4 regions of the Priestia sp. J2 genome follow, and region 3 is predicted to be linked to each of the others. Evidence: riboswitches for the same ligand, from Rfam matches in the RefSeq annotation. Region 3 holds a riboswitch; each other region holds the start of a gene.
What was found. Region 3 has a riboswitch for S-adenosylmethionine ahead of LJY09_RS19570 (hypothetical protein). Riboswitches for the same ligand answer to the same signal wherever they lie in the genome.
Positions count from the first base shown of each region.

Region 1 (6,092 bases), 1.0 Mb from region 3:
CCTTAAAAGACTCGATAGAGCCTTCTAAGACAAGCTTTTTACCCGCTTTATTTACTTAGTGCGTGTGGCTAGTCAGTTCTGAAACACACTCTTGGACAAGCGTAACGGACTGACTCATCGCTGCGCCTCCGCCAAATGCCGCTGATACTCCGCATGCTTCTAAAATTTCTTGCTCAGTTGCACCTTGATCAATGCAGCCTTTTGTATGATAAATCATACAGTACTCGTCTTGAGCTACTACGCTGATTCCTAGCGCGATTAACTGCTTTTCTTTTTTAGAAAGAGAACCTTCTCCAAAACATGCTTCAGTAAACGCATTAAACGTTTTTGTTACTTCCGGCAATTTTTCGCTAAATTTCCCAACACCCATTTTATAATCATGAAGTGCTTGCTCAGTTGAATGACGTGCTTCTTGCTGCATAACGTCAGCTCCCATCATCAGTAAAGTTTTCACGGTTAGTATGCGTGAGAAAAATAAGAGTTATTCGTTTTGATGCATACAAAAAAGCACTTGCCCAGAGTGGGCAAGCGCTTTTCTTCTATTATTTATTTACCGGCAATACTCCGCCTTTGTATTTTTCTTTAATGTAGTCTTGAATTTCTTTAGAGTGAAGAACTTTTACTAAAGCTTTCACTGTATCTTTATTTTCGTCACCTTTGTGAACCGTAATGATGTTTGCATATGGGTTATTTTCTTTGCTTTCCACTGCGATTGGATCTTTTACTGGATCTAAACCAGCATCGATAGCATAGTTAGCATTGATAACAACAGCGTCACCTTCATTGTTTTTGTACATTTGAGGTAACAATCCGCCTTCAACATCGGCTTTAAATTTTAAATTCTTAGAGTTTTCTACAATATCTTTAATTTGTGCGTCTGTTTTCTTTACGCCTGGTTTTAATTTGATCACGCCAGCTTTTTCAAAAATCGATAAAATACGTCCTTGCTCTGCTACTGCATCACGCATAATAACTGTGCCGTTTTTCGGAAGATCTTTTAAGCTTTTGTATTTTTTAGAGTAGATACCAATTGGTTCAATATGAATGGCACCGGCACTTACAAAATCATACCCTTTTTCACCTTTATGATCTTTTAGCACTGAATTCATATAAGGAACGTGCTGGAAATAGTTTGCATCAATTTCATTGTTTGCAAGAGCTGTGTTCGGTAAGATGTAATCTTGGAATTTTTTAATCTCTAAGTCAATTCCTTGTTTTTCTAAAATCGGTTTTGCTTGTTCCAAAATTTCAGCATGAGGCGTATTAGATGCACCCACGACAATTTTCTTTTCATCTTTTGATCCATTGTTAGATCCACACGCAGCTAATCCTACTACTAGCGCAGATGTTAATGCTAAAGCTGAAAGCCATTTCTTCATAATAAATAGTCCTCCCTTTATCTTTTATCAATTTTTGCAGTAATCGCATCTCCAATAAGTTGGATAATAAATACAATAATCAAAATTAAGATCGTAGCAGCTAGCGTTACGTCATTATGACTGCGCTGGAATCCTTCTAAATATGCAAGGTTTCCAAGACCTCCAGCTCCAATCACACCCGCCATTGCCGTATAGCCGACTAACGCAATGGTTGTTACTGTCAAACCGGAAATCAAAGCTGGCAGCGATTCAGGTAACAGCACTTTAAAGATAATAGTGCTTGTTGTGGCTCCCATTGATTTAGCAGCTTCAATAACACCTTTATCAATTTCACGCAGACCAATTTCTACAAGACGCGCATAAAATGGTGCTGCTCCAACAATTAAAGCCGGTAACGCTGCATTAGCGCCTAAAATACTTCCTACCAATGCTTTGGTAAATGGAATCAGTAACACAATTAAAATAATGAATGGAATGGAACGAAAGATATTTACAACCGCCGACACAATGGCATATAAAGGTTTGTTTTGCCAAAGCTGTCCTTTGGACGTTAAAAATAAAAGCAAGCCCAATAAAATACCTAGAACAAATGTGGCTACAACTGAAATAGCCGTCATATATAGTGTTTCATTTGTCGCTTGAATAAAATCATCTAAAATAACGTTTGGAAATAGTTTCTCAAGCATTTGTCATTACCTCCACTTCTACCTGCTGCTCATGAATGTATGCAATGACTTTTTCAACTTCTGTTAATTCTCCGTCTAAATGAACGAACAGCGTCCCGTATGAACCTGTTTGTGTATGAGAAATCTTTCCTTGCAAAATATTAATCGTTACATCAAACTGTTTTAAAATCGTTGTAATGAGCGGTTGCTCTGCTTTTCCGCCAACAAACGTCAGCTGAATAATTTGCCCGCTTGGATACAGCTCATTTACTTGTTCAATCGTTTCAAACGTTTCCTCTGGTTCAGAAATCTGTTGAACGAATCGTTTTGTAATCGGCTGCTTAGGTTTTCTGAATACTTCTAGCACTTGTCCTTCTTCTACTACTGCCCCATTTTCCATAACGGCTACTCGATGACAAATTTTACGAATGACGTGCATTTCATGAGTAATCAATACAATGGTCAACCCTAGCTTCTCATTAATATCTACTAACAGATCTAAAATAGAATCTGTCGTTTGAGGATCAAGCGCTGATGTTGCTTCATCACAAAGCAATACTTTTGGATTGTTCGCTAGCGCTCGAGCAATCCCAACACGCTGCTTTTGTCCGCCGCTAAGCTGTGATGGATAAGCATCTTCACGCCCTTCAAGCCCGACTAGCTTGATAAGTTCGTCTACTCGTTTCATTCTTTTTTCTTTTGAAATCCCTGCTATTTCTAACGGAAAGGCAATATTTTCTCGTACCGTACGCGACCACAAGATATTAAAGTGCTGAAATACCATACTAATTTCTTGTCTAGCTTTTCTGAGTTTTCCGCCTTTAATTTTTCCAATATCATTACCTGCTACTTCGACCGTTCCTGTCGTTGGTGTTTCTAATCCGTTTAGCAAGCGAATCAAAGAACTTTTCCCCGCTCCGCTATAACCAATAATTCCGTAAATTTCTCCTTGGTTAACGGTTAGATTCACATTATCAACAGCTGTTACTTGACCGCTTTTGGCCTGATAAATTTTTGTAACGTCTGTTAATGTAATCATATTTCTTCACCTTCTTTAATAAAAACTTAATTATGTTAGGTTGCCCTATAGGATGAAAAAGCCGTAAAACAATTTTCCCCATTAAAAAAGCCTCTCTGCGCATGACAGAAAGGCTCGATATTTAATCCTTTCTCTCATCTTTCAAAGCGCATAGCTTTGCAGGAATTGGCACCATTTCAGTTAGTCTGACGGTTGCCGGGTTTCACAGGGCTCAGTCCCTCCACCTCTCTTGATAAGAGTTCGCAACAATTATTTTGTTTTTGGGAAATATTCATTCATTTATGAACATTCATGAGTGTGATTTTAGCATGTGTCAGATAGGCTGTCAACAGATTTTGTTCTTGGTATAATATCCCAAGAATTCAACAACCCCAACGGTTCGCTCTCTTTCCACTTCTTCATTTTAAACAAACGTTTGATTATCGAAGCTCCTCGAGTACGTGCTCGATGGAATGAAACGCGTAGAGTTTTTTTACCATTTCACCATTTTCCACTTCAATCAAACAAGGTACGCTTTCAATAGAAAATAATTCTGCTTTTGAAGGCATATAATTTAAATTACTCATTCCGATGGTTACATCCGGCAGCATCGCTTCTGCCACGGTTAACATTTTTTTTGCCAGCTGACATGTCCCGCAAAAAGGCGTATGGAAAAAGATAAAGGCTCTTTCTCCTTCTTTTAACTGATCATCCAGCTGTTTTTCGCTCCATTCTTGCATGTTGCTCATTCCTTTTATGTTAAAAATTCTGCATTAACATCGATATTGGCACTTAGCAATACTGTTGCTATGTGATGTCTAGGGGCGGCAGCAACTTCTCGGTACATTTTATCAATATATAGATGCTCTGCTTCCGGAAGCTCTCGTTTAAATTGTTTTCTCAGCTTATTCCCTGAATCATCAGAGTCAACGAGTATGTATACCTCTTTGTTAAACGTACAGTCAATAATTTCATCCAGCTTTGATAAACTAATCGTACCGTTTGTACAAATAATTTCAATTGGTTCTCGAATGATATCTTGAATACGCTTTTTATCTGACTTTCCTTCGACAATAATTACTTTTTCAATTTCAATTAGCCCCATTTTCATCACCCATAATCGTCAGTTGTATAGTAACATCATTTCTTTATGCTATACAATATTCGTTAATGTATCACAGTTCACCTGTTTTTTAAAAGAAATTTGCAAGAAAGAACTCTTTTAAAAGGCAGTTTAGGCCATATTATCTCTATAAAACAAGAAAAACAGCGGCAGTTGCCACTGTTTAGCACCATCCTGCTTCTTCATCGCAGTCTGTATATTTTTGCGTTTCACCTTGTTTTTGTACGTCCGCGTATTGATAGAACTTATTATTTTCTTGCGAATATCCTTCTTCAAAGCGGTATTCATTGCCGCTTGTTCCGTAGCTAACTTCACCAATTGGCTGCTTATCAACGTATAATTTCATACCGCCGTCATGAAATTTAGCTGTAACGCGATCTGTAACATCCATTTTTTGTTTTTCAAACATAAAAAGACACTCCTTTAGCTTGTTTACTAATAGAGTGTCCAGTCAAAAACTTTTCATAAAGACAATTTATGGAGGAATATTATCCTTCGTTTGTCATTTCTTCGTATTGCTCTGCTGTCATCAGCTTGTCTACTTGAGAAGCATCAGATGGTTTGATTGTAATCATCCATGCCTCTTCGTATGGAGATTCATTAACAAGTTCAGGACTATCGCCTAAGTTGTCGTTTACTGCTACAACTTCACCGCTAATTGGTGCGTAAAGCTCAGAAACTGTTTTTACTGATTCAACGCTACCAAACGGCTCGTCAGCTTCTACTGTTGCTCCTACTTCTGGCAGTTCAACGAATACGATGTCTCCAAGCTCAGCTTGAGCGAAATGTGTAATACCTACGCGGACAACGTCTCCTTCTGTTTTTACCCATTCATGCTCTTCAGAATAACGCAAATCTTTTGGTGTACTCATCTTAATCCCTCCAAAATATGTATCGTAATTTGTTTATATAAAAAGCGCCTTCAACGTGGAGAACACTTTCTACAACCTAAAATAACTTCCTATTAACAGTGTAACGTAAAAGGTAAAAATTTTCTATTTGAAAACTTACTTCCACACGCCCTCAAACTGCTCTTCTTTGAAACCAAGCGTTACTTTTTGTCCATCTGTTAGCAGCGGACGCTTAATTAACATGCCATCTGACGCAAGAATAGACAGAAGTTCGTCTTCACTCGCACTGCTTACTTTATCTTTAAGACCTAACTCGCGATATTTTTTACCGCTTGTATTAAAGAATTTTTTTAATTCTAGGCCGCTGTTCTGATAGTAAGCTTGCAGCTGCTCTTTTGTTGGCGGATTTTCTACAATATGAATTTCTTCATACGCTACTCCGTTATCATCGAGCCACTTCTTTGCTTTTCGGCACGTACCGCACTTTGGATATGAATAAAAAAATAATGACATTTCGTCAACCACCCTTTATTTTAAGCTTTTTTCGTATTTTAACACATCCTTTATCATTTACCTAGATAGAGGCTTCTTAAACAAAAAGGAGCTCGCAAAACGAGCTCCTTTTTCCTTAAACTGTGAACTTCTCTACTTCTAGAAGCGTTTTTGCAACCTCGCGCTTTACGCTAATTACATTGATTGGTGTATAGCGAGTTAATTTGCGAAGAGACGAAAGCATGACTCTAAGCGTATCACCTTGTTCAACGCCAATTAACGTTTCTTTTGCATCTGCTTCGATTCGATTAAATGCTTCTTGGCAGAATACTTGCGTGTATTTTAATTTTAAGCTGTTTTGATCTACCCCTGTTTTGGAAATGGCTTTTTCAGTACGTAAAACAGTGGATTCCATTGCATATACGTTACTAATCATATCAGAAATATTAACGAGAATTTCTTGCTCTTTTTCTAATTCTTTGCCATACTTTTGTGCAGCTAATCCCAAAAGCAAGAGCGCAATTTTCTTCCCGTTTTGCACAAGCATTTTTTCTTGATCTAACG
Region 1 is NZ_CP086208.1:4,766,771-4,772,862, forward strand. It holds gene LJY09_RS24750 (carboxymuconolactone decarboxylase family protein) at 56-421, opposite strand; gene LJY09_RS24755 (MetQ/NlpA family ABC transporter substrate-binding protein) at 543-1,379, opposite strand; gene LJY09_RS24760 (methionine ABC transporter permease) at 1,397-2,065, opposite strand; gene LJY09_RS24765 (methionine ABC transporter ATP-binding protein) at 2,058-3,083, opposite strand; SAM riboswitch class I at 3,215-3,322, opposite strand; gene LJY09_RS24770 (thioredoxin family protein) at 3,503-3,802, opposite strand; gene LJY09_RS24775 (toprim domain-containing protein) at 3,817-4,167, opposite strand; gene LJY09_RS24780 (YusG family protein) at 4,349-4,594, opposite strand; gene gcvH (glycine cleavage system protein GcvH) at 4,674-5,057, opposite strand; gene LJY09_RS24790 (arsenate reductase family protein) at 5,193-5,549, opposite strand; gene LJY09_RS24795 (acyl-CoA dehydrogenase family protein) at 5,665-6,092, opposite strand, start outside.
Region 1: another riboswitch for S-adenosylmethionine. It lies ahead of LJY09_RS24765 (methionine ABC transporter ATP-binding protein); the one in region 3 lies ahead of LJY09_RS19570 (hypothetical protein).

Region 2 (6,092 bases), 350 kb from region 3:
AAGAATGTACGATTTGCTTTATCTCTTTTTTGTCATCTACTACACGTTTTCCTTCGTCCGTATCTATTTCAATACGCGTAACGTTTGCTTCCTCTACTTTTATGACGTCTTTTAACTGATAGGCTTTCCCGGTATATGTAAAATAAAATACGACGATAAATAAAAGTGCAGCTATAATAATCGTTCTTTTTTTCAAAAGGAACCTCCTTTTCTACATCACGCTGCATTCAGGTGATACACCTTTTTATTCCTCCTGTTCCGCATCCTTTTAGTACAATGCTGCTTCCTACAAGTAAACTATAGATTAATCCCGGAACAGGAAGTATTAACGTTATCATCAACAGTAACATGCCCGTACTTGTAAGAGCTACTCCTGCAGCTCGATTTTCCATTCATTTCACCGCCATCTCTTGGTGAATTTTTTATATGAAGCAATAGAAATAGTATTAATCTTCTACCTACTTATGTATTGTTCGCTTATAGGTCAGAATCGTCAACACGCCTACTAGGAAGATCGTTGCTTCACATTACCTTTTTTTAACTAACTCATGATTTATGAAATAAAAACAGCTCATCTACTGTTGCTCCCAGTTCTTGGGCCAGCTGGAAAGCCAGCGCTAAGCTTGGATCATACTTATTGTTTTCAATTGCATTAATCGTTTGTCTCGATACGCCGCATACTTTCGCCAGTTCATCTTGAGACATCCGCTTAACTTTACGCAGTTCTTTAATTCGGTTTTCCACCATTCATCACTCATCTCTAAAATGTAAAAAACTTTTTACACCCATATCTTATATTATCTTCCTTGTTACTGTCAAATATGTTTGACAAATTAATGTCTCTTACCTACCTAAAAAAGAGATTGAGATATAACAAAATTAATTCAATCTAAAGACGAGCAAACGGGATAAATGATTGAGGATGAATCCCGCTGTTGCTTTCCGTGCAAGACTTCGCTTTCCGCGGACTAGGTGAGCCTTGACCTCCAACCAACCGCTAGAAGCAACGAAATAGATTAAGCACATGTTCATCATCACAATAAAAAAACCGAACGAATTTGATTCTTCATTAAGAATCTCAATTCATCGTTCGGATCTTCCTTCAACTAAAATACTTTTGTCCTGTCCACTTTTCCCTTATTTCTATATATTTGCTGAAACTAGTAAAAAAGCACAAATCCTTTAAAAGAAGCTTGTGCTTTTCCATTTCCTTATTTCTTTCTTAAAATTAAAGCTCCTTACTCATATTAAACCACTGCACGCCTGCATGCTGAGAATCAGCCAATCCTTGATTCACATATCCGTTTTTTTCGTAAAACGGAATCAATTCTTCTTTACACGTTAAAGTCACCGTTACGCGCTGTTTATTCCGTGCTTGTTTTTCAAACTCTTTTAGCAGCATACTGGCAATTCCTTTATGATGATGCTTGGGGTTTACAACGATACCTAAAATACTTTGATGACCACCTGTCTCAGGGTTCGAAATCGTTTTTTTAAACAAATCATCCGTAATAAACGGAGCTGAAATGACGGGTCCGTTCACATATCCAATTATTTCTTCATTTTCTTCAGCGATGATAAACGTATCAGTAATGGTTTTGATCCGTGTGATAAATGCATCTTTTGAGGCAGCTTCTTCAGGTGTAAAGCCTTTGTTTTCTAACGTAATTAATTGGTTTAAATCTTTTTCATCCACTTGTCTTATAATCATTGAAACGATTCCTTTCATTAAAAGCTACTATTCTCTTTCTCTCTTTCTACTATATATAAAAACGCACAAACAAAAAAGGATTGACCTCTGCATCATACAGAATTCAACCCTACTTCGCTGTTTAATGAACGTCTTGATTATTTAATAAATGCACCAAATGGCTTGCCCACCGGAAGCACAACTCGACCATAGTGAGTATTTAATACAGCCGCTGCAGATCCATAGAATGAAAACAAAGCGATTAATAGCTCTGACACTGCTGCTAGTAAATGCGTGTATTCATATGCCACACCAAATGTACTTAGCGATAATCCAATAAATAAGAAATCAATTAACACAAAAATAATAAATAATACTTTATGAGTGCCCATTGCTCCAACTGTCATAAAAACGCTGAAAATCAAATAGCCGACAAAAGCAAATGCTAGTTGCTTCGGATCCGCTTCTTTTGCGAGCGCTTCCCCAAATGCGCCAAGCTGAATAAGCCATGTCATAGCTACACCTAGCCAAAATAAACCGAAGGCACCAAAAGCAGTTGCGCCGAAGGTATTATTATGTTTGAAATCTTGCATAGACGCAATTAGCTGTCCTATCCCGCCTAAAAAAATTGCCCATGGCAATACCAATGAAACACCATCGGTTACCCCAAGCTTTTGAAACGATGCAACAAGTGTCACCATGGCAAGTCCGAATAGGCCTAGCGCTGATGGATCCGCTGTTACAATTTTAACGTGCTGCGTGCTGTTGTTACTCATGTTGTACCTCCCTGATTTTAAAAACACCTTTAAAAAGATACAAAAATCTACGGGAAGTGTCAATGGATATTTTTGGCCTTTAAAAAACCTATAAGACCAAGCAGTGTAGCGTTTACAGTGCTTGGTCTTTACTTTCTTGTTATTAAACGTTTTGTAATAAATTTTGTCTTGTTTGTTTTGCAGACTCAACCATCACTTTTAAAGCTTCAACCGTCTCGCTGATTCCTCTTGTTTTAAGGCCGCAGTCGGGATTAATCCAAAACAGTGCAGGGTCAAGCACCTTCAGAGCTCGGTCAATGTTTCGTGTCAGCTCTTCAAGCTTCGGTACGCGCGGACTGTGGATATCATATACGCCAAGTCCAATTCCCTGGTTATACGTATGTTTTTCAAACGCATAAATTAATTCACCGTGGCTTTTGGACGTTTCAATGGAAATCACGTCGGCATCAAGCGCTTTGATCGCATCAATAATCTCTTCGAACTCTGAATAGCACATATGCGTGTGAATTTGCGTCTCGTTTTGCACCGATACCGTGGCTAGTTTGAACGCATACACCGCCGCGTTCAAGTAGCTTTCCCAGTTTTCTCGTTTTAACGGCAGTCCTTCACGCAGCGCCGGTTCATCTACTTGAATCATTGAGATGCCCTGACTTTCAAGTGCTTCCACTTCTTTTCTAAGAGCAAGCGCAATTTGATTGGCCACGTCGTAGCGTGAGATATCATCACGTACAAACGACCAGTTTAAAATTGTAATTGGCCCCGTCAGCATTCCTTTAACAGGCTTATTGGTTAGAGACTGTGCGTAGACCGTTTCTTTGATTGTCATCGCCTGCTCGTACGAGACATCTCCGTAAATAAGCGGCGGCTTCACGCAGCGAGAACCGTATGATTGCACCCAGCCAAACTTCGTAAACTGAAAACCTCCTAATTTTTCACCGAAGTATTCAACCATGTCCGTGCGCTCAAACTCTCCGTGCACAAGGACATCTAAGCCGATGTTTTCTTGAATTTCAATCCATTTTTTGATTTCAGCGTTAATGTACGCTTCATATGCTTCATCGCTTAACTCTCCTTTACGCCACTTCAGACGCTCTTTTCGCACTTCTTTTGTTTGCGGAAAGCTTCCAATTGTTGTCGTTGGAAGAAGCGGCAGTTGAAATGCTTCTTGCTGAACGCGTTGACGTACGTCAAACGGCGCTTGGCGCTCCGCTTTATAGCTGTGCAGCTGCTTCAGCTCTTTTTGAACGTCTTGATGGTTTCGAAAAGATGATCCATTTAATGCTTGAATCGCTTGTTTGCTTACACTTATTTCTTTTTCAATTGCTTCTTTTCCTTGCTGCACCGCTTTTGTTAAAAGCGTGATTTCCTTCAGCTTTTCATCTGCAAAAGACAGCGCGTTTTTTAGAATTGGCTCAATGGTTTTTTCGCTTTTCACCGTGACAGGAACATGTAATAAACTTGATGAAGGCTGCAGAATCAAACGGTCTTTTGATACAGCTTCTTCAATTTCACTGATTGTTAAAAGCTGTTCGTCCAAGTTTTCACGCCAAATGTTTCGTCCGTCAATCACTCCTGCTGCCAGCACTTTATCAGTTGGAAAACCATATTTATTAAGCGCCGTGAGATTTTCGCCTCGGTCATGTACAAAATCCAATCCAATTCCGTGAACAGGAAGAGCAACTACTTCTTTATAGTAATCTACGCTGTCAAAGTACGTCTGCAAAATGACTTTTACATTCGGTGCTGCTTTTTTCAAAGCTTCATAGACTTCTTTATACAGTGCCAGGTCTTCTTTTGATAGCGTTGTAGCTAAAATCGGCTCATCTATTTGTACCCACTCGACCCCTTCTGCCTCCAGCTCCGCTAAGATTGTTGCATAAAGAGGAACAAACTGTTCAACTACTTTTTTAAACTCACTTTTTTTATATCCTTTTGACAGCTTCACAAATGTTACTGGACCTAAAATAACGGGTTTGCCTTTGATATTCAGCTTTTGTTTTGCTTCTTTGTAAAATTGAAGCGGACGATTTTCTACAAGGGCAGGCGTACATTCGTCAAGCTCTGGTACGATATAGTGATAATTTGTGTTAAACCATTTTGTCATCGTAGAGGCTACCGCACCTTTTGTTCCTCGGGCGATGTCAAAATACGTTTCAAGGGATACCGGGCCTCCGTTATATTCAAAGCGCTTTGGCACCAAACCAAACATAGCGGCTGTATCTAACACGTGATCGTATAAGCTAAAATCGCCGACTGGAATTAATTCAATTCCTGCGTCACGCTGTTTTTTCAGATGCCCAAGACGAAGAGCTTCAATTTCCTGAAGAAAGATATCTTTCTCTATCTTTCCTGCCCAAAACTGCTCAAGCGCTTTTTTCCATTCTCGTTTTTCACCAATTCTTGGATAACCTACATTTGAACTTTTTACACTGCTCATTTTTTCCACTCCCTATATATTTTTTTATCGCTAAACTAAAAAATCTCCCTTTTCGAAATGAAAAGAGAGATGATACGCATACTTAACTAAAGTTGAGATAGCCTGTTTTTCTCAACACGTATTCCTCACTCCTCTCTATATCCCGTAGAGCTTAAGTGCATACAACAGGCAGGTCTCCTGACTTAGGTTCATCGCTTCCTATCCCTTCCCATTTCAACATGAAACAGTGGTTAATAAGTTGCTCCCCATTACAGTGGCGGGACCGCGCCGGCTTTTCACCGGTCTTCCCTTTTAAGCTGCGTACATTCGTTACACAGCACCTGATGCATTTCTATGAAATTGTTCATTCAAAACATATTCACATAAAATAAAAAGCCTCTCTATCATGAATAGAGAGGCATAGTATCTATGAAATCCTCTCTTATTTTTCAAAGCTGTACGCTTTGCAGGATGTAGCACCTTTTTAACAAGATTGTTAAATGGTTGCCGGGCTTCACAGGGCCAGTCCCTCCGCCTCTCTCAATAAGAGTTTTAATTGTTTATAATATTTTGAATGTAGAGTCATCTTAACACCTTACATTTATGTTGTCAAAAGAAATTTCAAAAAAATTAGTTTTCAGGAGGCGTTGACGCTAATTTTTGCCTTAATAATTTGTAATCATCTTTTCGATGTGTTTCGATCAAGTCTTTTGCTCCTTGATGATACCCTGAAGAATAGATGTACTCTACCGCCGTTTCGATAAGCATTCTCTTTTCTTCCGCACATTCTCGGTCCATTAAAGGGAACAGTCTACCTAAAAGGTCATTTAAATCTTCCTTAATAAAACGATTGAGTCCTTCTTGCATCTTTTCGTTTGCCATGATAGCTCCTCCATTTGCTGTGTATGTTTTAAGCCTCTATAAACACGCATTTCACTGTGAATGTTAAGATAAAGTTAAGTCATTAAACAGTATATCAAGTGAATATTTTTCTTCAATTACATATGTAATACAAATATATGACAAATATAGAGAATATATCATCATTCACTATCTATTATAACGCTTGACTGGGCCTTCTGCTACAAGGTTTCGTACGGTTTTCCAAAAGAGGTTGAGACATAACCAAGTGAATCCAATCTAAAGGCAAATGGGATACATGAGCTGAATCGCTTGTGACACAGCAGTTGATTTCCGTACAAGACTTCGC
Region 2 is NZ_CP086208.1:3,423,242-3,429,333, forward strand. It holds gene LJY09_RS17680 (DUF5301 domain-containing protein) at 1-196, opposite strand, end outside; gene LJY09_RS17685 (hypothetical protein) at 228-392, opposite strand; gene LJY09_RS17690 (helix-turn-helix transcriptional regulator) at 547-747, opposite strand; gene LJY09_RS17695 (GNAT family N-acetyltransferase) at 1,229-1,729, opposite strand; gene LJY09_RS17700 (acetate uptake transporter) at 1,849-2,466, opposite strand; gene metE (5-methyltetrahydropteroyltriglutamate--homocysteine S-methyltransferase) at 2,609-4,903, opposite strand; cobalamin riboswitch at 5,053-5,242, opposite strand; SAM riboswitch class I at 5,322-5,432, opposite strand; gene LJY09_RS17710 (hypothetical protein) at 5,513-5,764, opposite strand; gene LJY09_RS17715 (hypothetical protein) at 6,023-6,092, opposite strand, start outside.
Region 2: another riboswitch for S-adenosylmethionine. It lies ahead of metE (5-methyltetrahydropteroyltriglutamate--homocysteine S-methyltransferase); the one in region 3 lies ahead of LJY09_RS19570 (hypothetical protein).

Region 3 (6,092 bases):
TCACGATATTGCTCGGGGTACGAACCGCTAAACCATAACCCATCATTTTATTTTGTTTGTTTTGTAAGACAACTGCTTTTTCAGCTTGCTGAATTCTACTTTTTAAAAATAGCTTTCTATTATCTCCAAATGCTGCTTCATCAAGCTTTAAAACCCCTTTGAAGTCCCTTCTCGTTAAGAATCGTGTATAAAACCCTGAAGCTTTAAATGCTCTTGGTATGTATTCACTGCTTATATATTTACTTACATAGTCCACGGTTTTGAACCCTGCTTTTTTATATAAGTGCTCACCTTCTTTTGTCGCAATTAAGTAGGCATTCACCTCAGGAGAAAGAATTTGCAAACAGTGCTTCATGAGCTGCCCGGCTAACCCTTGTTTTCGATAATCTTTTCTCACAATTACCATTCCTATAAAAGCTGACTGATTTTCATATAAAACTACTGCTACGCTTGATACAATGTCACCTTTCTCATTTCTATGTCCAAATACGTCTCCAGTTGAAAAAATCGTATGTAAATCCGCTTCGCTATAATCCCATTTTTCCAACTTAGATAGCACTAGCAAACCCTTTATGTCTTTTTCACTAAATCTTTCTATCATTTCTGCCTATTTCCTCCCAACTTTTCGATGCACTGTGTGGCGTTAAAAAACGTAAAACTACCATACTTATCCACTTCCAATTACCATTTAATCATTAATGAATTCTCTAACTAAATAGTACAGAATAAATAGAATATTTTCTACATTATTCATACGTATCAATAATCCCTTCAAAAAAACTAATCATTCGCACATAAACTAATGAAAAAAGACCTCTTTCCAAGAAAGAGGTCTTTTCGTTTATTTCACTAGCTTTTGCTCAGTCCCAGCTGAACCTTGACTTCGTTTATGAAATCCTTTTGCGTAGTACGCGATAATAAGACCGATAAACCATAGTGGTCAGATAACAACTGCAATTCTTGTATCTGGATTGTACGCCATAAGAACAACCACCAGCGCTAGGAACGCAAGTGACACATAAGACGTTAACGGAAATAAAGGCATTTTGTATTTTAACTTTGCCTCTTCACCTTTTTTTAGCGTTTTGCGATACTTAATTTGAGAAAGCAAAATAATTCCCCATGTCCAAATCGCACCGAATGTTGCAATGCTTGTTACCCACGTAAATACTTTGGCAGGCACAATGTAGTTTAACGCTACTCCGACTAATAACGCACCCGCTGATGCTAAAACAGCTTTTCCAGGTACGCCGCCTTTTGTCAGCTGACCGTATCCTTTTGGAGCTTCTCCGTGCTCTGCTAAGTTAAACAGCATACGGCCTGTACTAAAAATACCGCTGTTACAAGAAGAAAGAGCTGCTGTTAGCACCACAAAGTTAATAATGCCTGCCGCTGCTGGAATCCCGATTTTTTCAAATGTTAATACAAACGGGCTTCCCTGTGAACCAATTTCTTGCCAAGGATAAATCGACATAATGACAAATAATGCACCAACGTAGAAAATAAGAATACGCCAAAAGACCGAATCAATCGCTCTTGCTAGAGATTTTTCTGGATTTTTCACTTCTCCCGCGGTAACGCCGATCATTTCAATTCCTAAATATGCAAACATAACCATTTGCAGCGACAGTAAAATACCTTTGAATCCGTTCGGGAACAGCCCGCCGTTGTCCCATAAGTTTTTAATACCCGTCGCAACGCCGCCGTTCCCGATTCCAAACACAATCATTAATAATCCAACGGCAATCATTAACACAATCGCTAAAATTTTAATAAGTGCAAACCAAAATTCCAGTTCACCATATGCCTTAACAGCTAAGAAGTTAACTGTTGTCATGATGACAAGCGCCGATAACGCCCAAATCCAGTTTGGTACATCCGGATACCAATATCCCATATAAATACCAACGGCTGTAATTTCAGCCATACATGTTACAACCCATAAAAACCAGTAGTTCCAACCTGTTAGATAACCAGCAAGGGGCCCTAAATAGTCACGCGCGTACTTGCTGAATGAACCTGCAACAGGTTTTTGAATCGCCATTTCTCCAAGTGCTCTCATAATAAAAAACATAATCATTCCGCTAAATCCGTACGCCAATAATATTCCCGGCCCTGCTAATTTAATAGCAGATGCAGATCCAAGAAACAGCCCTACCCCTATGGCTGCTCCTAAGGACATCAGCGTCACATGTCTTTCTTCTAACCCGCGTTTCAATTCTTTCCCCTGAGTTTTCCCCTGCATAAACGTCTCCCCTTTTTCCAATCTGTCAAAACGAGATGAATACAGCTTTTTGTTAGCGCTTTCATATAAATTTATGCTAAAAGTCAGCTAGGCTGTATATTTGTATTCTATCACCTTTCTCTCGCTTTTCTTTTGTCGAAAAACAAAAAAATTATCGTATCATTTTGTTTAAACGCACAATTAGACGTAGACACTGCTTTTTTACTATGTATTTATTATCGCACCTAAGTAATAGTATTTTTCAAAAAATAGAAAAACGCCGACTCAACTCCGTCAGCGCATCGTTCATTTTATGCTTTTTTATAAAACTAGCATTTATCTCGCGGGTTCAAAAGTTTTACAGCCAGGTTCTTCCGTTTCAGAAACATGGTGACTACTTTCAGGACTCACAACGTAAATGGACTCTGCACTGCATTTATTTCCCGATTTCCAATACATGCACTCATTCACTTCACATAATACACCTTGGGCCACTGTTATCCCTCCTTTTTTTGTCTTATCTATTTACTACCCGAAATAGAACGCTTCTAACATTTACATGCAAAAAAACCGCTTGTTTATCAAGCGGATCCTTTTACTGCGTGTGTTCAACATACTGTTTTTTAGCTAAATATAATTCACGACTCAGCGTGATCCGCCGTTCTCTCAAGTTCCTTAATTTAACTTGAAACTGTTCATTAGTTGGCTCTTCTTGAATTAAGCGATACGTAAAAGAAATATCTTCATTTAACTGTTTAAAATCTTCCCATATTTCTTGAACGAGTGCGGATTGTTTGTCTTCAAATGAACGATTTTGCTTCGTTTTTAGCGCGGCTAAAATTTCCTGCTGCCACGTTTCGTCTTTTAGTTCTTTTGCTAACAAGTATAGATCTAAATAATCATCAACGCTTAGCGCCTGTTGTGTATTTTTCAATGTCATCACCTTTTCTATACGAAATGTTTCTTCCTAAGAAGAGGATTTCATCATAGAAAAAGATTCCTCTTCTTATCTGTCAGAGCTAGGCTATGCTGGAATTAGCACCATTCAATGATTGTGGTTGCTGAGGCTTCAAAGGGCCAGTCCCTCCACCTCTCTAGATAAGAATATTTCGCTTTTAAATTATTTCTGACTATTCTAATATGTTTTATAGGTTACGTCAATAGCTTTTCAATAAAAAGAAAAAAGAAGTAAAATATGGTATGATTTTATAAAGGATGGTGAGCACATGAAACGATATATGTTATCTGCTTTTTTGGGAAGCTTGCTGCTGCTTCTTAGCATTGCTTTTTCATCTACTTTCCACGTTGCAATTGTCAAAACAACCGGAAGCATTGGAGGGATTATTTTAGCAGCGGCGGCTTTAGTTATGAACGCGCTTGAAGATCCCCCCTCCTCAGGTAATACAGGTGCCGGAGCTGTTGAATCACTGGATAAAAGCACCGTTTGGGCTACTTATTTGCTTTTACTTTCATTACCGAACCTCATCGCATGTATAACATCTTATGTTTTATGGACTCGCTGACATTCACCAACATTACGGACGTTTTGCCACCTGTAGGCTCATTGATATTTGTTTATCTACAAATCCAAGTTCACGGTACACATGCTGTGCAAAATTCCCAGCATGAACGCTGAGTCTGATTTCAGGGTATCCTTTGATAGACAATTCATCAATTGCTTTTTGCATTAACGGCTTGGCTAGACCTTGCCCGCGGTATTCTGGTAAAACATATAACTCGTAGATAAAGCCAATTTCTGCTTTTGAAAAGAAGTCGGCAGATGGACCGACAAAAACCCAGCCTGCAAGTTTATTTTCTTGTCTAGATACTAAATAATAACACCCTTTTTCAAGGGCATTATCAATTAGTTCATTTACGCGTTCAGTTGACGGTTGAAACTGATGCGTTGTTCCTTCAAACAGCGCATCAGCAGATTTCGTCCGAATTTCCTGTATTTCTTCTTCAGTAGCTTTTGCAATCATCACAATCTCTCCTTTCGTGTTCGTTTTCCACATACAGAGATAAATTCCTGCAAAAAAAAGTCTTCGCCTAAGCGAAGACTTTTATTTAAATTCAAAATGTTCTTGATGGTTGCCTTGTTCATCCGTCCAGTTAATCATGATGTCTAAGCCTGCCGCTTTTCCAGGAACAGCAAAATTGGCATAGCGAAAACGCTGACCGCTTTTGCTTAAGTTAGACCTTTCAATAGGAGAAAACAAGCTGTATTTCGCCTTATTTTTTCCTTCGTGCCTAAAAGCTTGGACCTGCACACGCTCTACGTCTTTTCCAATGTTTTCAACGGTTAATCCATATGTATGATAGACGTTATTTTTCCACTTTAGCTGATTATCTCCCGTCATGCTCGCTTTTGTCAGTTCGACCGACCATTGTTCAGATGATTTCTTCATTGGAAGTTTCTCAATCGAAAGAGCGCTGACATGAATGGTTGCAAAAGCAAGCCAAACAAAACAAAAAGTGCTGACTGTATAAAGTAGTCTTTTCATAGATTTTGATCTCCTTAGAAATTTTAGTAGTAGCATCTCCTATTACCTTAAAAATTATGATAAACACTTTAACAAAAAAGCCTCTCCATTCAGGAGAAGCTTCTTAATTAATGCATCAGCAAATCTTTTTGTTTGTCTAACGAGTGTTTTGTATATAAATCTCTTTCAATCGCATATTTAGGACGCTGTTTCACTTCGTTGAAAATCTTGCCAATGTATTCTCCGACAAGACCTATTCCCATTAGCTGCAGGCCGCCTACAAGCCAAATTGATAAAATAAGAGACGTCCAGCCAATTTGCGTATGATCTAAATATTTTTGAATCAGCGCATAAATGCCAAACAAAATACTAAAGAGAAACGAAGCTCCTCCAAGCAGCGTCAGTAAGCGTATAGGTGCTACGCTAAAAGACGTAATCCCGTCAAATGCAAAAGCGAGCATTTTCTTTAGCGGATATTTTGACTCACCCGCCGTCCGTTCTTTGCGGTCATATGTGACTTCCGTGGAGCGAAATCCTACTAATGGTACAAGGCCCCGCAAAAAGACGTTTCCTTCTTTATATTTCATGAGTTCACCAAGAGCACGTTTGCTCATAAGGCGAAAATCAGCGTGATTTTGAATGAGCTGAATTCCTAGCTTGTTCATAAAACGATAAAACCCTACTGCCGTGGTTCGTTTGAAAAATGTATCGGTTTCTCTGCTGTCTCGAACGCCATATACAACTTCATACCCGAGCCAATATTTCTCTACAAAAGTACGAATGACGCTGATATCATCTTGCAAATCCGCGTCAATGGAAATGACGCAGTCAGATTGCTTATGAGCTACTTCTAATCCTGCAAGCAAAGCATTTTGATGTCCTACATTTCGCGCTAACTTTAACCCTTTTACAAACAAATTGCTGCAGCTTTCTTTTTCAATAAGCGACCACGTGCTGTCTTTACTTCCATCGTCTACAAATAAAATAGTGCTTTCACTTGATACAAGTCGTTCATTAATCAGTTCTTTTACTACAGTAGTTAATTGAAAAGACGTCTCTGTGAATACTTCTTCTTCGTTGTAGCATGGAACCACGATCGTTAAAATAGGTCTGTTCATGTTATTGCCCCCTTACTTTGCTTCATATACATACACTTTCCAAGCGGACTGTTTATCGTTAAATGCTTTTAAAAAGTGCAAACCGTCGCTTTCAGCATTTTCAATTGGCACAGCTGAAAAAATATAGCGACCGCCCATTTTCTTAAATTGGCTGATATTAAGCTGCAAATGACGGATTTTTTTCGTTGAGTCTTTTCGGTAATCATATTTTTTCCCTAGCTCGCTAACAAACAAATAGCAGCGATTGCCCCAATGATCATAGTAGCT
Region 3 is NZ_CP086208.1:3,769,244-3,775,335, forward strand. It holds gene LJY09_RS19555 (GNAT family N-acetyltransferase) at 1-601, opposite strand, end outside; partial or broken gene alaP (alanine permease AlaP) at 842-2,245, opposite strand; gene LJY09_RS19565 (DUF1540 domain-containing protein) at 2,561-2,719, opposite strand; gene LJY09_RS19570 (hypothetical protein) at 2,820-3,158, opposite strand; SAM riboswitch class I at 3,228-3,329, opposite strand; gene LJY09_RS19575 (hypothetical protein) at 3,451-3,747, shown strand; gene LJY09_RS19580 (GNAT family N-acetyltransferase) at 3,760-4,206, opposite strand; gene LJY09_RS19585 (hypothetical protein) at 4,288-4,728, opposite strand; gene LJY09_RS19590 (glycosyltransferase family 2 protein) at 4,836-5,825, opposite strand; gene LJY09_RS19595 (DUF6044 family protein) at 5,838-6,092, opposite strand, start outside.

Region 4 (6,092 bases), 2.4 Mb from region 3:
AAGAAAAGGCCTTTACCATTGCCAACACGCTGCAGCTCCCTATTAACCAAATCCCCATTTTAATCGAAGAAGGCCCCGTCTATCAGTCATCTGGCTCCTCGCCTAAGTTATTAGCAGCCTCTCCCCCTATCCAAGCTCAGTCCTTGACTGTATCCGCTTCTGTAAAAGTTACGTACACGTATTAATACTTATGATAAACTATAGATTATTATAATGAAGAAACTAATCTAAAGGAGCTCTTTGCACAATGACTTCTGAACATTTACTAGCAGCTTATCAGACCCTATGGTTGAACCGTTCTTTCGCTTCTAAACAAGCCCTGACAAGTGAAGATCAGCTTCACGAAGCCATTCTGAAAGATTTAAAAGATGAAATGACTCATCCACGCGTTCGGCAAACACCGTATGTAAAATATCATCTTGGCATAAAAAGAATTCTAAACAGCAGTCTTTCCTCTGATGAAAAAGTTGCGCTTACGTCCCTATACACAAACCTTTTAGATAGCTGTATATAACAAAAAAAGGACTTCCTTAATGGAAGTCCTTTTTTTATTTAATTAACGCTTTTTCTTCTAAGCTTTGAAAAACAGCGTTAAAGTCTTGCTTCAAATCCTCGAATTCCTCTAGCCCTACTGAAAGGCGAAGAAGTGAATCAGTAATTCCTTTTTCTTCACGTACTTCTTTTGGGATACTTGCATGAGACATTGTTGCAGGATGCGTGAGAATGGATTCAACTGCACCTAGACTAACTCCAATTGAAGCTAATTTGACTCCTTGTAAAATATGTCGTGCTACTTCTTCATCCTGCACTTGGAAAGAAATCATAGCTCCGTATCCATTTGCTTGTTCTGAAATGAGTTTGTGGTCCGGATGACTTTTTAAGCCTGGGTAGTATACACGGCTCACTAGAGATTGTTCTTCAAGCCACTTTGCAAACTGCAGCGCTGTTTTTAACTGCTGATCTAAACGAACTTTTAATGTCTTAATGCCTCGAAGCAGTAAAAAACAATCCTGTGGCCCCAAGATAGCACCAAAAGCATTTTGTACAAACTTTACTTCTTCCGCTAGCTTTTCATCGCTTACTACAACTAAACCGCCAATGACGTCACTGTGGCCGCTGATATATTTTGTAGCACTATGAATGACAATATTTACACCAAGGTCAATCGGCTGCTGTAGATAAGGTGTTAAAAACGTGTTATCCACAATTGTAAGGAGATTGTGCTCCTTCGCCAAACTTGCTACTGCTTTAATATCCGTTACCTGTAAAAATGGATTTGAAGGGCTTTCGATATAAATAGCCTTCGTATCTTTTGTGATAGCTTCTTCTACTTTCTCAACCTTCGTTGTATCAACAAAAGTTGTTTTGATACCAAACTTTGAAAATAGTCGTGTTAATACACGATATGTCCCGCCGTACGTATCGTGTGAAACTAAAATTTCATCTCCTGATTCAAAAATAGATAACACCGATGAAATAGCAGCCATACCTGATGAAAAAGCAAAACCAGCGTATCCATTTTCTAGCTGAGCAATAGTGTTTTCTAAAGCCTCACGCGTTGGGTTTCCTGAACGAGAATAGTCATAGCGGCCGTTGTTCGTCTCATCTTCTTGATTAAATGTAGATACCTGATAAATAGGTACGTTAACCGCTCCAAAATGACCGTCAATTCCTGTATTTGCATGAATTAAGTTCGTACCAAATCTATGTTTATTATTGTTGGTATGCATCAAATGCCTCCTTCAAATCTTTAATTAAATCATCTGCGTGCTCAATTCCAACTGATAATCGAAGTAAACAGTTTGTTACTCCGACACGATTTCGAATTTCCTCCGGAATATCAGCGTGTGTTTGACGAGCTGGGAATGTCATTAAACTTTCCACGCCTCCTAAGCTTTCTGCAAATGTAATAACTTTAACATTTTCTAAAAGTACTGACACGATGTTAGGGTGTGAGACAGCAAAAGAAATCATGCCTCCAAATCCAGTTGCTTGTTTCTTCATGATTTCATAGCCCGGATGTGTTTCAAGACCAGGGTAATACACTTTTTCCACGAGATCATGAGCAGTAAGCCAATTTGCAATTTTCAGTGCGTTTTCGTTATGTTTTTCCATACGAAGCGCTAGCGTCTTAATACCGCGCAATAACAGCCAGCTATCCTGTGGACCTAAGATTGCCCCAGCTGCATTTTGATAAAAACGAATTTTCTCTCCTAAGCTACTACATCGAGCGACTACAAGACCAGCAACTACATCATTATGACCCCCAATGTATTTGCTTGCACTATGTATCACAATATCTGCTCCGAGCTCTAAAGGACGCTGATAGTAAGGGGACATGAATGTATTGTCAACGATAGTAAGCAAATCATGCTGTTTAGCTAACGCAATTGCTTCTGGCAAATCAGTCACGTGCATCATTGGATTTGTAGGTGTTTCAATAAATAGAGCTTTCGTGTTGGGACGAAGCGCATCTTTTACTTGCTCGAGATGGGCTGTGTTGACGTACGAAACAGTAATTCCTTGCTCTGAAAAGATTTCATTTAGTACTCGGTACGTTCCTCCGTATAAATCCTCTGATACAATTAAATGATCTCCGTTTTTAAATAGTGCTAAAACTGCCATTACACCCGCCATTCCTGAAGCGAATGCTACTCCTACTTCGCCTTTTTCTAAAGCAGCAATTGCTTCTTCCAATGCTGTACGAGTAGGGTTTGCCGTACGTGCATAGTCAAATCCCGTACTTTGCCCTAAAGCAGGATGAGCAAATGTTGATGCTTGGTAAATGGGTGTTGTAATAGAACCTGTTGAAGGGTCACGACCTACTCCTGAACGAACTAATAAAGTTTCAATTTTCATCTATTTCTCTCCTTAACTCAAAATAAAAAACACTCTTCACAGATGGAAGAGTGTTCGTTTATACACGATTTCTCTCATCTGTTAGAACAATACTGATGTTCCACAGGAATTAGCACCGTTCAAATGAATGTTTCATTTGATGGTTGCCGGGCATCGCAGGGCCAGTCCCTCCGCCACTCTTGATAAGAGTTCTATATAATTGTTGGTGGTTAACGTTTGTTGTTACTAACTTTAATAAAGATTTTCTTTATTGTCAACATAATTTTCTAAAAAATTTAAATCATCTCATTTGTTTATTCAATATACTTGTCCTGATAAGCACATAAAAAAAGAGACGACACCAAGGTCTCTTTTTCTAAGGCAAGTGCACAGATTTTACGTGAGCTAACTTCCAGTACATACTTTCTCCATTTGCCGTAATTAGTTCAACAATATTATTAGAAACTTCTTTAAGTACGCCAATTTTTTCTGATTGATCCCCTAAATCTAATACGACCAGTTGATTTTCATATTTTTTAAGCTGCTCTTCAAAGTTTCTGACAAAAGGTGCAGAGGCAGGCCTTACTGGGAGCTCTTTGTCACTTAAAGAATAAGGGGTTAACTCATTACTATAAGGGGTAAGCCATTTCAAATGATGTAAAGAAACAAAGACATTTTTATATACTGGAGAATAAAACACAAGATAATCATTCAGCACGCTTGTAATATAGCCATGCAATGATTTTCCTCCTGTTACATAAATTTCAATAAATTTTCCTTTTGCCTGCTGTAAAATATTACGATAAGAAATCCGCTGACTTTCTTCTATTAAGTTCTCTTCTATGGTTCGTAAAGGTGTATAATCTTCTTCTGAAACCTCTCGCAAGCGATGTATGTGTAAAAGAGGAATATACAAATAATCATGTCCATTATATAAAACCATTACATCTAACCCGAGATCAACAAGTTTTCCTATAAACGTTGTTTTCCCTGATATATCGACTTCAACAATTTTATCAATATAATGATTCATACTCATTCTCATTCTCCTCCTTTTTCCTATATGATAGAAAAGGTGCTTTATAAGCACCTTTTACGTTCCAGTTCGTCATGCTTTCCAACGATAATTTTTCGTTTTAATAACTTTTTCACCTGGTGTTGAAGAGCGTGAACCCGTACGGCGTCCTCCCGAGCGATCGTCTGTGCGACCTCCTGTACGTCTTCCGGTACGTCTTCCGGTACGGTCTCCAGTACGGCCATCCGTGCGACCTCCGGTTCTATCTACTGTAGTTGACTCTTGCATAGAATCTTCTTCATTTGTATCTCCATTTTGCTCAGAATTTTCTTCATTTTGCTTGAAAGATCCTTTTGATCCTAAGGCAATGGTTTTTACGTGTCTTGGTTGTAAACGTAAAACTTGATTATTTTGTACAAGAGTAAAGTTTCCACTGCGGCTTTGAACTAATACACCTTCCACAGCCTCTGGGCCTCCACCGTTAATAGCTACCCATCTATGTGAAAACTCTTCAAACAGTTCATTAAAACTTTTCGCTTTGATATAATCAGGTGTTTCTTCAACTAATAATGGATTTTGCGGAACAACAGGTGTATTTTTGCTTACAACTTCACTTACACTCTTTATATGCTCTACATTGATATAAACGACGCCGTCATCTTCTGTTAATAATACGACATACGCAGATTCAAATGAGCCTAATACGTCAAGGATTTTACCCACTTTCTTCTCTGGACCACCTTGATTTATTTGCACCTGCTTATCTTTCATTAATAATAGAGTACCTGCAAATGTGTTAGCTCTGTGAAGTTCTACTTCACTATTAAATCCAGAAAATGTTTGTGCCGAATTAGACTTCGTATCCTCTGTAATGCTTTTAACATGGGCAAGCTGATAATAAATAAATGTATACTGCTGCTGTGGAATAAGCTGAGCCGGCTGATTATTTTGCTGGTTGTTATTTTGATTTGTTTCAAGAGCAAGTGTTAAATAATCTGATTGAACGTCAATTAAATATCCCGTTTTAGATTCAGGCCCCCCGCGATATACAGTCACTACTCTCCCTTTTAGTGGTTTAAAATGGGCAGAGTAGCCCGTGCTTTCAGCTTGTTGAACTTTGCGAGCGCGACTACGATTTGCATTTTGAGTTTGATCTTGATTTTGGTCGTAGTAATAGTTACTCATTGTTTTTCCTCCTTATTGATTATCCTTATTGGTCATTCATACTGTATATATACGTATCATGTACAGCTATTGATTTCCTGCATTTGCCTATTATTAACAAAATCCACTGTTGCCTATAAATTGCCTATAAATCTATCTCTTTTTAAAAAGTCAAAATGTTATTTTTAATATACGCTGTTCGTTCTTTTATAAAAGACAGCATAAATTCGGGTTCTTTATAAAATTGCTCCAAGTTATCTTTTACGTAAGGATCTTTTAATACATAAGGAGCAATATACTCATGCAGTTGATAAATGATTGGTTTCATGTATTCTATCGTAAATTGATTATTTAGAACATTGTTCATTTTTTGAATATATCGCTTTTTAATGCTGTTCACCGCCAGTAAGCGAGCTGTAAGCGTATTAAATCCTTGTGCGCGGACATAGTCTCCTTCCATTACTTTTCCATTTACATCTCTTCCCCAAGTTGCATCATAATCCCATGGAATCAGTTCAAAGCGCCCGCTTTCATGATTTAGATAGAAGGCATAGTTATGGACAAAACCGTCGTAATTCTGCATACAAATAATACCGACTAACCAAGATAAGTAGCGGTCGACGTTCAAGTACTTCTCAATATTCTGTTCGAATTCTGTATTTGTCCACGTATTAAGATTAAATATAAACTTTTCTAATTTTTCCGCATCCCCTTCTCTCACTGCTTTATTTTCATATCCAGATAACAAAGTTGTTTTCGGCCTTTTATCCAAATCGCTCATCAAAGAAAAATTAGCATCTCCGTCCACTGCATAAAATATGGATCCATCCGCTAAATTTCTTTTTTTCAAAAATAGTTCATCTACCGATTCGAGCTGAAGATATATTCCTTCATTTTTCCCATTAATTTTAAGAGTGACAAACTGAGAGTGAGGAGATAAAACGTCTAAAGAGGAGAAAAAATCGAGAGACAATTTGTTGCGCATAAGCGATGGATCTTTGTATTCGGCGTTTAGGTGTATTTCTTTGGCGCGCTGAAATATTTTTGGAGAATAAAATTCAATATAATATGACTT
Region 4 is NZ_CP086208.1:1,363,482-1,369,573, reverse strand. It holds gene LJY09_RS06985 (SIMPL domain-containing protein) at 1-185, shown strand, start outside; gene LJY09_RS06980 (hypothetical protein) at 248-514, shown strand; gene LJY09_RS06975 (trans-sulfuration enzyme family protein) at 549-1,730, opposite strand; gene LJY09_RS06970 (trans-sulfuration enzyme family protein) at 1,714-2,859, opposite strand; SAM riboswitch class I at 2,931-3,048, opposite strand; gene LJY09_RS06965 (hypothetical protein) at 3,215-3,877, opposite strand; gene LJY09_RS06960 (hypothetical protein) at 3,947-5,038, opposite strand; gene LJY09_RS06955 (CotH kinase family protein) at 5,181-6,092, opposite strand, start outside.
Region 4: another riboswitch for S-adenosylmethionine. It lies ahead of LJY09_RS06970 (trans-sulfuration enzyme family protein); the one in region 3 lies ahead of LJY09_RS19570 (hypothetical protein).